DNA from 3 places in the Kitasatospora sp. NPDC096128 genome. Region 2 is predicted to be linked to each of the others. Evidence: riboswitches for the same ligand, from Rfam matches in the RefSeq annotation. Region 2 holds a riboswitch; each other region holds the start of a gene.

What was found. A riboswitch is a leader RNA that binds a small molecule or an ion and turns the genes downstream of it on or off. The one in region 2 is predicted to bind cobalamin.
Region 1: another riboswitch for cobalamin. It lies ahead of ABTY61_RS09965 (ribonucleoside-diphosphate reductase subunit alpha); the one in region 2 lies ahead of nicT (Nickel transporter NicT).
Region 3: another riboswitch for cobalamin. It lies ahead of ABTY61_RS22105 (cobalamin biosynthesis protein); the one in region 2 lies ahead of nicT (Nickel transporter NicT).

What each region holds. Positions count from the first base shown of each region.
Region 1 is NZ_JBEOSP010000006.1:258,038-261,305, reverse strand. Features, by position in the region: gene ABTY61_RS09965 (ribonucleoside-diphosphate reductase subunit alpha) at 1-1,537, opposite strand, end outside; cobalamin riboswitch at 1,732-1,872, opposite strand; gene ABTY61_RS09960 (glycosyltransferase family 39 protein) at 1,936-3,268, opposite strand, start outside.
Region 2 is NZ_JBEOSP010000037.1:79,027-82,294, forward strand. Features, by position in the region: gene ABTY61_RS32175 (type B 50S ribosomal protein L31) at 1-26, shown strand, start outside; gene ABTY61_RS32180 (hypothetical protein) at 77-217, shown strand; gene nicT (Nickel transporter NicT) at 227-1,345, opposite strand; cobalamin riboswitch at 1,378-1,571, opposite strand; gene ABTY61_RS32190 (ArsR/SmtB family transcription factor) at 1,653-2,048, shown strand; gene ABTY61_RS32195 (hypothetical protein) at 2,136-3,268, shown strand, end outside.
Region 3 is NZ_JBEOSP010000019.1:90,651-93,918, forward strand. Features, by position in the region: gene ABTY61_RS22100 (cobyric acid synthase) at 1-252, opposite strand, end outside; gene ABTY61_RS22105 (cobalamin biosynthesis protein) at 352-1,308, opposite strand; cobalamin riboswitch at 1,417-1,544, opposite strand; gene ABTY61_RS22110 (helix-turn-helix domain-containing protein) at 1,740-2,432, shown strand; gene ABTY61_RS22115 (alpha/beta hydrolase family protein) at 2,859-3,268, shown strand, end outside.

The sequences.
Region 1 (3,268 bases), on a different contig from region 2:
CGACCGGCCGCCAGCGGGAGTTGGAGGTGCCGGCCTCGGTGGTCGGGTAGAAGTTGATGTCCACCACGCGGTCGAGGAAGGTGACGGCGGTGCGGACGGTGGCGTCGAGGCGCTCCCAGTCCATCGCGCCGAGCAGGTCGTCGGCGGAGGCGCCGACGGCCACGTGGGCACCGAGGTTGACCGAGCCCAGGTTGCAGACGGCGGTCTCGGAGTCGTCCGTGACCTCCAGGATCTCGGTGCACAGGTTGGAGGAGTGCACCGTGCGGCCGGGCAGCGCGGTCTGGTTGGCGGCGCGGTTGGAGGCGTCCTTGAAGGTCATCCAGCCGTTGCCGGTCTGCGCGAGGGTGCGCATCATGCGGGCGTAGAGGGTCTGCGCCGGGATGGTGCGGACGGCCTTGCCGGCCAGCTCGGCCTTGCGGTAGGCCTCGTCGAAGTCGGCGCCCCACAGGTCGACCAGCTCGGGGACGTCGGCGGGGGAGAACAGCGACCACTCGGCGTTGGCGTTCACGCGGCGCATGAACTCGTCCGGGATCCAGTGGGCCAGGTTGAGGTTGTGGGTGCGGCGCGCCTCCTCACCGGTGTTGTCGCGGAGCTCCAGGAACTCCTCGATGTCGGCGTGCCAGGTCTCCAGGTAGACGCAGGCCGCGCCCTTGCGGCGGCCGCCCTGGTTGACGGCGGCGACCGAGGAGTCGAGGGTGCGCAGGAAGGGGACGATGCCGTTGGACTTGCCGTTGGTGCCGCGGATCAGGCTGCCGCGCGAGCGGATGCGCGAGTAGGACAGGCCGATGCCGCCGGCGTGCTTGGAGAGGCGGGCGATCTGCGCGTAGCGGTTGTAGATCGAGTCCAGGTTGTCCAGCGGCGAGTCCAGCAGGTAGCAGCTGGACATCTGCGGGTGCCGGGTGCCGGAGTTGAAGAGCGTCGGCGAGGAGGTCAGGTACTCCAGGCGGCTCATCAGGCCGTACAGCTCGGACACCTCGCGCACCGACTGCTCGGAGTCGCCGACCGCCAGGCCGCAGGCGACGCGGAGCAGGAAGTGCTGCGGGGTCTCGATGACCTTGCGGGTGATCGGGTGGCGCAGCAGGTAGCGGGACTGGACGGTGCGCAGGCCGAAGTACTCGAAGCGGTCGTCGCCCTTGGTGTCGATGAGCGCGTCGAGGGCCTCGGCGTGCTTGGCGACGAAGGCGGCGGTGGTGTCGCCGATCAGGCCCTCGGCGTGGCCGACGGCGATCGAGGCGGAGAAGGAGGTCGAGCCCTGGCTGTTCGCCTCGTCGACGATCTCCAGGGCGAGCAGGCGGGCGGCCAGCTTCGAGTACTGGGGGTCCTCGGCGATCATCGACGCGGCGGCGTCCACGGCCAGCCCGCGCAGCTCGGCGAAGTCCGAGCCGGCGTGGCGGCCGCGCAGCGCGGCGGCGGCGACATGGCCGGGGTCGACCTCGGTGAGGTCGGTGCTGCGGTCGGTGAGCAGCCGCAGGAGAGCACCGCCGGGGTCGGAGACCGTCGGGTCGGTGAAGGCGGTACCGGAGCCCTGGGCGGGCAGGGTGACTGAGGCAGCGGTGGTCAAGGCGCTCTCTCCTGGCGGCGATCGTGCGGCGGTGATCGGGGTCACCGGGCCGATCTGGGCAGGGGAGCACGGCGCGAACGCAAAAAAGCGTCGCGCGAGGTGTCTCCCCGGCCCGCCCGCGAGGCCCGGAGGGGTGGTGCTGGTGCTTGGCGCGGCCTCTGCGGGAGGGCCGTGGCGCACGCTGTTCGGCAGGTACTCGGACTCGCGGTACGGCTGCTGGAGCCGCCCGCACACCGCTGCGGGGCAGTCCCGGATTCCCACCGGGTTCCCCTGCATCGACAGCAGAAGCGAGCATACATGTAGTGGCGGCAGGCTGTGGCGGCACCACATGTTGTGCCTGTCGTGTCGCGCGCGTCGGTGGCTCCGACGGCCCGTCAGTGCTTCAGGTACACCTTGTACGTGCTCGAATCGCCGGTCGGGGAGGTGAACTGGGCGATCAGCCGGTACTGCCCGCCGGTGTTCAGCGCGGCGCTCAGCGCCCGGTCGGTGGCCTCCGGCGCGGTGCTGTCGAGGACGACCACGGTGAACCAGCCGTCCCGGATCGCGGCCGTGCTGCCGTCCACTCCGTGGTGCTGTTTTCCGGCGCCGTCGCGGTAGTCCGTGCCGGCCCGGGCCGAGACCCACTGCTCGGGTCTGCTGACGCCGCCCAGGTAGTACTCGGCGAGTCCGTCGACCTCGGTGAGGTAGTGGCCCTCGGGGACGGTGTGCGCCCGCAGGACGGCCAGCAGGCGGCCGGAGTCGGGCCCGTTCTGGTAGCGCAGGGCGGACTGCTCCATGCCGAGGGCCAGCAGCGCGACCCAGACCAGGATGCCCAGCTGGGGGTGGCGGAAGTGGGCTCCGACCAGCCGGGTCAGGCCGAGGCCCGCGATCGGGGCGGCGAGCAGCATGCCGTAGCCGAGGTGGCGGAACAGCGCGCCGGAGGTGCCGGTCCACAGGTGGACGGCGGGGACCAGCAGCGCGGTGGCGGTCAGCACGGCCCCGAGCAGGGCCCGCTGGGCGCGGGTGGGGGCGACGCGGTCGCCCTCGGGCGAGTCGTGCTCGGTCAGCTGCTCGCGGCGCGCGTACGAGACCGTGCCGGCCACCGCGAGGACGGTGAACAGGCCGGCCCACTGGAGGGTGCCGAGCAGGATCGGGCCGGCCGAGCCGGGGGCGGCGCCGGACGACGGGGACCAGCCCGCGACCTTCCCCAGCAGGCCGTACGGCAGCAGCAGGACCGCCGTCCCGACGGCCAGCAGCAGGGCGCGCAGGGCGGCCGGGCCGGGTCGGCGGTGCGGCCGGGCGACGGCGAGGGCCAGGGCCACCAGCGCGGGGACGGCGAGGACCGCCGAGTAGGCGACCGCGCAGGCCAGCGCGAGGGCCGGGGCGGCGGTCAGGGCCAGGGCCGGGGAGCGCCGGGCGGTGAACACGGTGAGCCAGGCCGCGAGGGCGACCAGCAGGACGGCGAGGGCCTCGGGGGCGCCGTAGAAGCCGCCCACGACGGTGGACTGCAGTACGGCGTAGGCGGCTATGCCGCAGATCGCGACCCGTTCGTTGAAGAGCCGCCGGGTCAGCGAGTACAGCAGCACCGTGGTGAGCAGGCCGAAGCCGAGGCTGAGCAGCCGGGTGCCCCAGATGCCGTCCGCGTTCGCGGCGGCGCCGGCCAGCGGCGGGTAGAGCCACGGGGAGCCGGGGATGCGGTCGATCAGGTCGGTGGTGACCGGGGTGCCG
Region 2 (3,268 bases):
GCCGCCGGTACGGCGACCGGCACTGACCGCGCACGAGAGCGGCGCCCCCTTCCCCAGGGGGCGCCGCTCTCGGCACGTGTGCGCAGGAGGCCCTCAGCGCGGCGACGGCACCGACACCGACACCGCCGGCCTGCTGCCCGCGCTGCGCTCCCGACCTCCGCTGCTCACCGGCGCCGGGCTCGCCGTGGCGGGCACGCCGCTGCTCGCGGCGGCGTGAGCCCGTTCGCTACTGCTTCGCGGGCGTCCAGCGCTTCTCGACGCCCGCCAGCTTCCAGTACGCGATGGCGATCGCCCACACCACCACGAACAGCCCGGCGATCGCGTAGCCCACGTTGTCCAGCGAGATGTCCGCGATGAACCCGGTCACCGGGTCGGTCAGGTCGAGCTTCTCGTGCAGCACGCCGACCAGCTCGATGGTGCCGATGATGAAGGCCACCGCGATCGACAACCCAGTGATGGTCAGGTTGTAGTACACCTTGCGCACCGGGTTGGAGAAGGCCCACTGGTACGCGAAGTTCATGAACGTCCCGTCCAGGGTGTCGAACAGGCTCATTCCGGCCGCGAACAGCAGCGGCAGGCAGATGATCGCGTACCAGGGCAGCCCGGCCGCCGCGCCCGAACCGGCCATCACCATCAGGGTGACCTCGGTCGCGGTGTCGAAGCCCAGGCCCAGCACCATGCCGACCGGGAACATCTGCCCGGGCCGGGTGATCGAGCGGGTCGCCCGGTTCAGGATCCGGGCCATGAAGCCCCGGGAGTTGAGGTGCTCCTCCAGCTCCGCCTCGTCGTACCGCCCGGCCCGCATCGAGCGGAACACCTTGAGGATGCCGAGCAGCGCTGCCAGGTTGAGCGCGCCGATCAGGTACAGGAAGGCGCCGGAGGCCGTGGTGCCGACCACCCCGAGCCACTTGTGGGTGGCCGAGTCGTCATCCATCAGCGTGTTCGCCAGCTGGGCGCCGCCCGCCACCAGGGCGGCCATGATGACCACCATCGAGGAGTGGCCGAGGGCGAACCAGAAGCCGACCGAGACCGGCCGCTTGCCGTCCGCCATCAGCTTGCGGGTGGTGTTGTCGATCACCGCGATGTGGTCGGCGTCGAAGGCGTGCCGCATGCCGAGGGTGTAGGCGGTGATGCCCAGGCCCACCCCGAAGACCTGGGTGCCGACGGCGTAGTTGTGGGGCGCCACCAGGAAGAAGAGGGTCCCGAAGGCCACCACGTGCATGGCCAGGATCACCCCCATCAGCCCGGCGGTACGGACGGTGTCCTCGCGCTTCCACCGGAAGGTGGGCAGTACGGAGGGGGCGGCGCCGGCCTCGGCGGGCGCGGCGGTTTCGGGCAGGGTCATCTTCGGATCACGCTCCAGCACCTCGTGGAATGACTTCGTGAGATGCCGTGGCCGGTCTCCTGGCTTACGGGGCTTCCGGGCCCGCCTTCCCAAGCGCACGAAGCGCCCAGTGGCATGTGGGTCCGGACTTCTCTCCCCCGATCACAGTGGCGAGGGCCGCTCCGGAACAGGACCCGTTGAGGGTCCGTCACCGGTATTCCCGAGCACCACGGCGGGGAACACCGTAGGGGCAGGGCACCACCCTCGCAAGGTTGCGCACCTGTGCAGGTGTCCAGGATCACAGGTCGTGAGCTGCCAGAATGTCCGCATGCATCTCGTACCGGCCGACCGCGCGGGCCACCGCACCATCGACGGGCACCGGGTCTGCGAGGCCATCGCCGCCATCGGGGACACCGTCCACGTCCGCTCCTGGGCCGAGCGGTTCTCCCTGCTCGCCGACCCCGGACGGCTCGCCCTGCTGCTCGCCCTGCACCGGGCCGGCCCGCTCGCCGTCAGCGACCTGGCGGTCGCCACCGGCATGCGCGACCCCGCCGTCTCCCAGGCACTGCGGCTGCTCCGCACGGCCGGCGTGGTCACCGGGGACAAGGACGGACGCGTGGTGCGCTACCGGCTCGTGGACGACGCCCTGCGCCCCCTCCTCGACGAGTGCGCCGCCGCCGAGCACGAGGAGCCCCACGAGGAGCCGACCGCGGCGGCGGGCTGACCACGGCAGCGGACCGGCCCCGACGACGGACTGACCGACACTCGGCAAACCGCGCCACGGGCGCAGCCGGATGAGTACGATCACGATGTGCCGTCCCACCCCCACGTCTGGCCCGCCGACCGCTGGAACACCCGCCCGGTCAAGGCCCGCGTGCTGGCGGTCGCCCGCACCCTCACCTCGGCGACCCGGGTCCTGGACGTCCTCGCCCTGCTCGACCCCGACGGCATCGAGCACTACTTCACCGTCAACCCCGGCTCCGCCTTCGCCGACCGTGCCCTGGACGACTACCTCCGCGGCCTGCCCGGCTACACCGTGCTGGACTGGGAGGACGCCGTCCTCCGCCGCTTCGACCTGGCGGTCTCCTGTGCCGTCCACGCCTCCATGCACCGGCTGGACGCCCGTCTGGTCGTCCTCCCGCACGGCGCCGGCTACAACCGCCTGGTCACCGAGTCCACCGGCGACGCGGTCAGCTCCGCCGGCCTCTCGCGCAACGAACTCACCCACCGCGGACGGGTGTTCGTCGACGTCCTCGGCCTCTCCCACCCCGAGCAGCTGGACCGGCTCAGGGCCTCCTGTCCCGAGGCGCTGGACGTCGCCCGGGTCGTCGGCGACCCGTGCTTCGACCGGATGCTGCGCAGCCGACGCTCCCGCGACGGCTACCGCGCCGCGCTCGGCGCCGTCGACGGCCGCCGGCTCGTCGTCGTCGACTCCACCTGGAGCGAGCACTCGTTATTCGGCCGCCACCATGACCTGCCGCAGCGACTGGTCCGCCAACTGCCCGCCGACGAGTACACGGTGGCCGTCGTGCTGCACCCGAACATCTGGAGCCGGCACAACCCCGTGGCCCTGCTCGACGACGCCCTGCGGATGGGCCTGCGCCTCGTCCCGCCCCACCAGGGCTGGCAGGCCGCGCTGGTCGCCGCCGATGTCCTGATCGGCGACCACGGCTCGGTCTCCGTCTACGGCGCCGCCCTGAAACACCCCACGATGATCGTCGCCACCGGCGCCGCCGAACTCGACCCGCGCTCCCCCGGCTACGCCTTCGGCCAGACCGCACCCCTGCTCGACCCCGACGGCGACCTCGCCGCCCAGCTCGAACTCGCCCTGACCCAGGCCTCGGACGACCGCACCGACCTGACCGACATCACCGACCGCTCGCTCGCCCACCACGGCGAATCCGCCCGGCTGCTGCGCCCGCTGCTCTACTCCTTCCTCGACGG
Region 3 (3,268 bases), on a different contig from region 2:
GCCCGGCTTCAACAGCACCGGGTTCATCGCCGCCTCCGGCTCCACCCGGGCGGCCTGCGCCTGCATCGCCTGGGCGCGGCCGATCTCGGCGCCGTCGGCCGTGACGAAGGAGTTCAGCGACATGTTCTGCGCCTTGAACGGCGCCACCCGCACGCCCTGGCGGGCCAGCCAACGGCAGATCCCGGCCGTCACCACGCTCTTGCCCGCGTCCGAGGTCGTCCCCGCGACCAGCAGTGCGTTGGCCGTACTCATGCGCCCACCTCGCTTCGCTCGGCAGGCGCTTCGCCCAACGCGCCCCTCCCCATGGTTCGCTCGCTGCGCTCGCTCACGCGCCCACCTCGCTTCGCTCGCTCACGCGTTCCCCTTCTTCCCCATCAGCATCCGCAGCAGGACGTGCCCCGCGACCGTCGTACCCAAGGCCAGCGCGCCCACCCGCCGGGACAGCGTGCAGGCCCGCTCGATGTCGTCCACCGTCACCGGCCGCAACTCCGCACCCAGGACGGGCCGGTGCTCGACCCGCTCCCCGTACTGCAACGTCCCACCCAACCGGACGCCGACCGCCCCGGCGAAGGCCGACTCGGCCTGGCCCGCGTTCGGGCTCGGGTGCGCGGAGCCGTCCCGGCGCCAGACCCGCCAGGCGGTCCCGGGCTCGGGCGCGGCGGCCACCGTCAGCAGGGCCGTCAGCCGGGCGCCCGGCCAGCCCGCGACGTCGTCCAGCCGGGCCGAGGCCCAGCCGAACCGGGTGTACCGGGGCGAGCGGTGGCCCACCATGGCGTCCAGGGTGTTCACCGCGCGGAACGCCAGCAGCCCCGGCGTGCCGGCCAGGGCACCCCAGGCCAGTGCGTTCACCACGGCATCCGCCGTGTTCTCCGCCACCGACTCGACCACCGCCCGGGCGATCTGCTGCCCGTCCAGCGCGCTCGGATCCCGCCCGCACAGGTGCGGCAGCCGCTCCCGGGCGGCCGCCAGGTCACCTGCGGCGAGCGAGCGGCCGATGGTGCGCGCCTCCCTGGTCAGCGAGGTGCCGCCGAGCACCGTCCAGGTCGCCGCTGCGGCCAGCGCGGCCCGGCCCACCGGACGGCGCCCGACCGTGCGGTCCAGGGCCAGCGCGCCGGCGGCGACCGCACCCACACACAGCGCGGTGTACCCGGCGCCGGCCGCCCGGCCGTCGCGCCACAGCCGCCGCTCCAGCCGGCCCGCGGCACTGCCGAACAGGGCGACGGGGTGGCCGCGGCGCGGATCGGCGAAACGGGCGTCGGCGGCGTAGCCCGCGACGGCGCCCACCGCGAAGGCGGCGGCCCGGGTCAGCGGGCGCACAACAACGAAAAGCTGGGAATCCAACCGGGCGGGGCAGCCTGCATCGCGTGGGTGTCCTCACTCAGGGTCCGCGCCCTGGATCGACGTACCGGTGGCGAGAGTCTCCTGGCTTCCGGGTCGGACGCACCCCCGGGCCTTCCAGCGGCTCCTGACGGCCCGCCGTGGCATGTCCGAACGTGCTCCCCGGTGACAGTGGCGGGACCGCGCCGGACTCGCACCGGCTTCCTCTCCATGCCTCCGTTTGGCCCCAGGATCCCATCACGCGTCCGAACCGGGAGTCAACCGAGGTCACGGAGGGGTTGGTCACACGACGAACCCGCCCCCGCCCTGTGCGATCGCCCAGCGCCACGAAGGGCCCGGCACCCCCGCTTCGTGCGTTCGACGGCTGGGGCCGCGCCGCCGGCCGCGCCTACGGTTCGGCCATGCGCCGCAGAAAGCCACCCGTCGTCGCCCCCACCCCGGTGCCGTTCTCGCCGGAGGCCGCCCGCGCCCACCGGGCCGGCCTCGGGTTGACCCCCGAACAGGTCGCCGAGGGCATGGCCGCACACGGCGTCCGGCTGCTGCCCGGTCACGTCCTGGCCTGGGAGGACGGCGTGCTGCGCCCCGGCGAAGCCGAGTTCATCGCCCTGGCCCGCGCCCTCTGGTGCCCGGCCGCCTCCCTGATGCCAGGCCACCCCGTCAGCCTGCGCGACCACCGCCTCGCCCGGGAGCTCCCCCCGGAGACCGTCGCCGAACGGGTCGGCATCCCCCTGCCCACCTACCGCCAGGCCGAACTCACCGGCCGCTGGGACGGCGACCCGGACCAGACCCACGCCCTCGCCCAAGTCCTGGGCCTACGCCTCACCGAACTGGTCGAGGCCACCGGCCGCCGCGAGGCCCTGGACCGTCTCCTCCGCCAATGCGTGACCGGCCGCTGGCAACCCCACCTCCGCCCGATCGCCCACCTGGTACCCGTCCCCGAACCCGACCTCGCCGCCGTCCTCCCCCTCCTCCACCAGGAACACCACATCCCCTCCCACTGGGGCACCACCACCCAACCCACCACCCCCACCCCACCCCTCACCCCCCGCTTCTGGCAGCTCCTCAGCACCCACCACTCCGCCATCCCCATCTGACCGGCCCCCACCCAAGGCAACAGGGCACGCGGGCCCCACCCCCGCGCGCCCACAACGCCCCACCCCACCCACCCGCCCCACCCACCCGCACCAACCCACCCACCCCAACCACCCCCCTCCCCCTCCCTCGCCCCAGGCGAGAGGGACGCGCTGCGGGAGGGGGCGGTGGAGGGGGTGGGTGCGGAGAGGGGCGTGACGGGTGATTTTCCGACCGCCAACGGTCTCAGCCCCCTCGATGAGGGTCGGCGGTCGGAAAATCATCCAGCCCCCGGAGCGCCCACCCCCGGAACCGCCCCCGGCGTCACCCACCCTCCCGAGAGCCCCCCACACCCAAGCCCCCCGCGCAGCGGTCCCCCGGACAGCCCCCGCCCAGTGGCCCCCTCGCCACCCCCCTTGTGGACTGGTGCTCGAACACCATCCGGGTCCATGAACAGCATGAACAGAGCGGGGATCGAAATGCGTTGGGGAACCGCAGCCGTCGTGGCGGCCGCCGCCGCCGGGGCCGTCGTCCTGGTGGTGGGCCGTCGGGCCTCCGAGCGAATGGTCCGTCCGGGGATGGGGCCGGGGGGTGTCGGGCCGGAGTCCGGGCCGGTGCTGGTGCAGAGCCTCGCGGCCGGCCGGGTGACGTTCAGCCGCCGTCCGGACAGCCTGCGGCCCGGCCGTTGGGCGGTCGAGTGGGACGACAACGGGCATGCGGTGGTGGAGGAGGTCCTGCACAGCGACGAGCAGGGCGTCACCCGCCGGCTGGTCCGGGCGGACCGGGGCACCCTGACACCCGGTACGGAGGTCCGCTTCACCCCGCGGGTGTACCTGGGCGACCCGACTTCCGCGCTCGG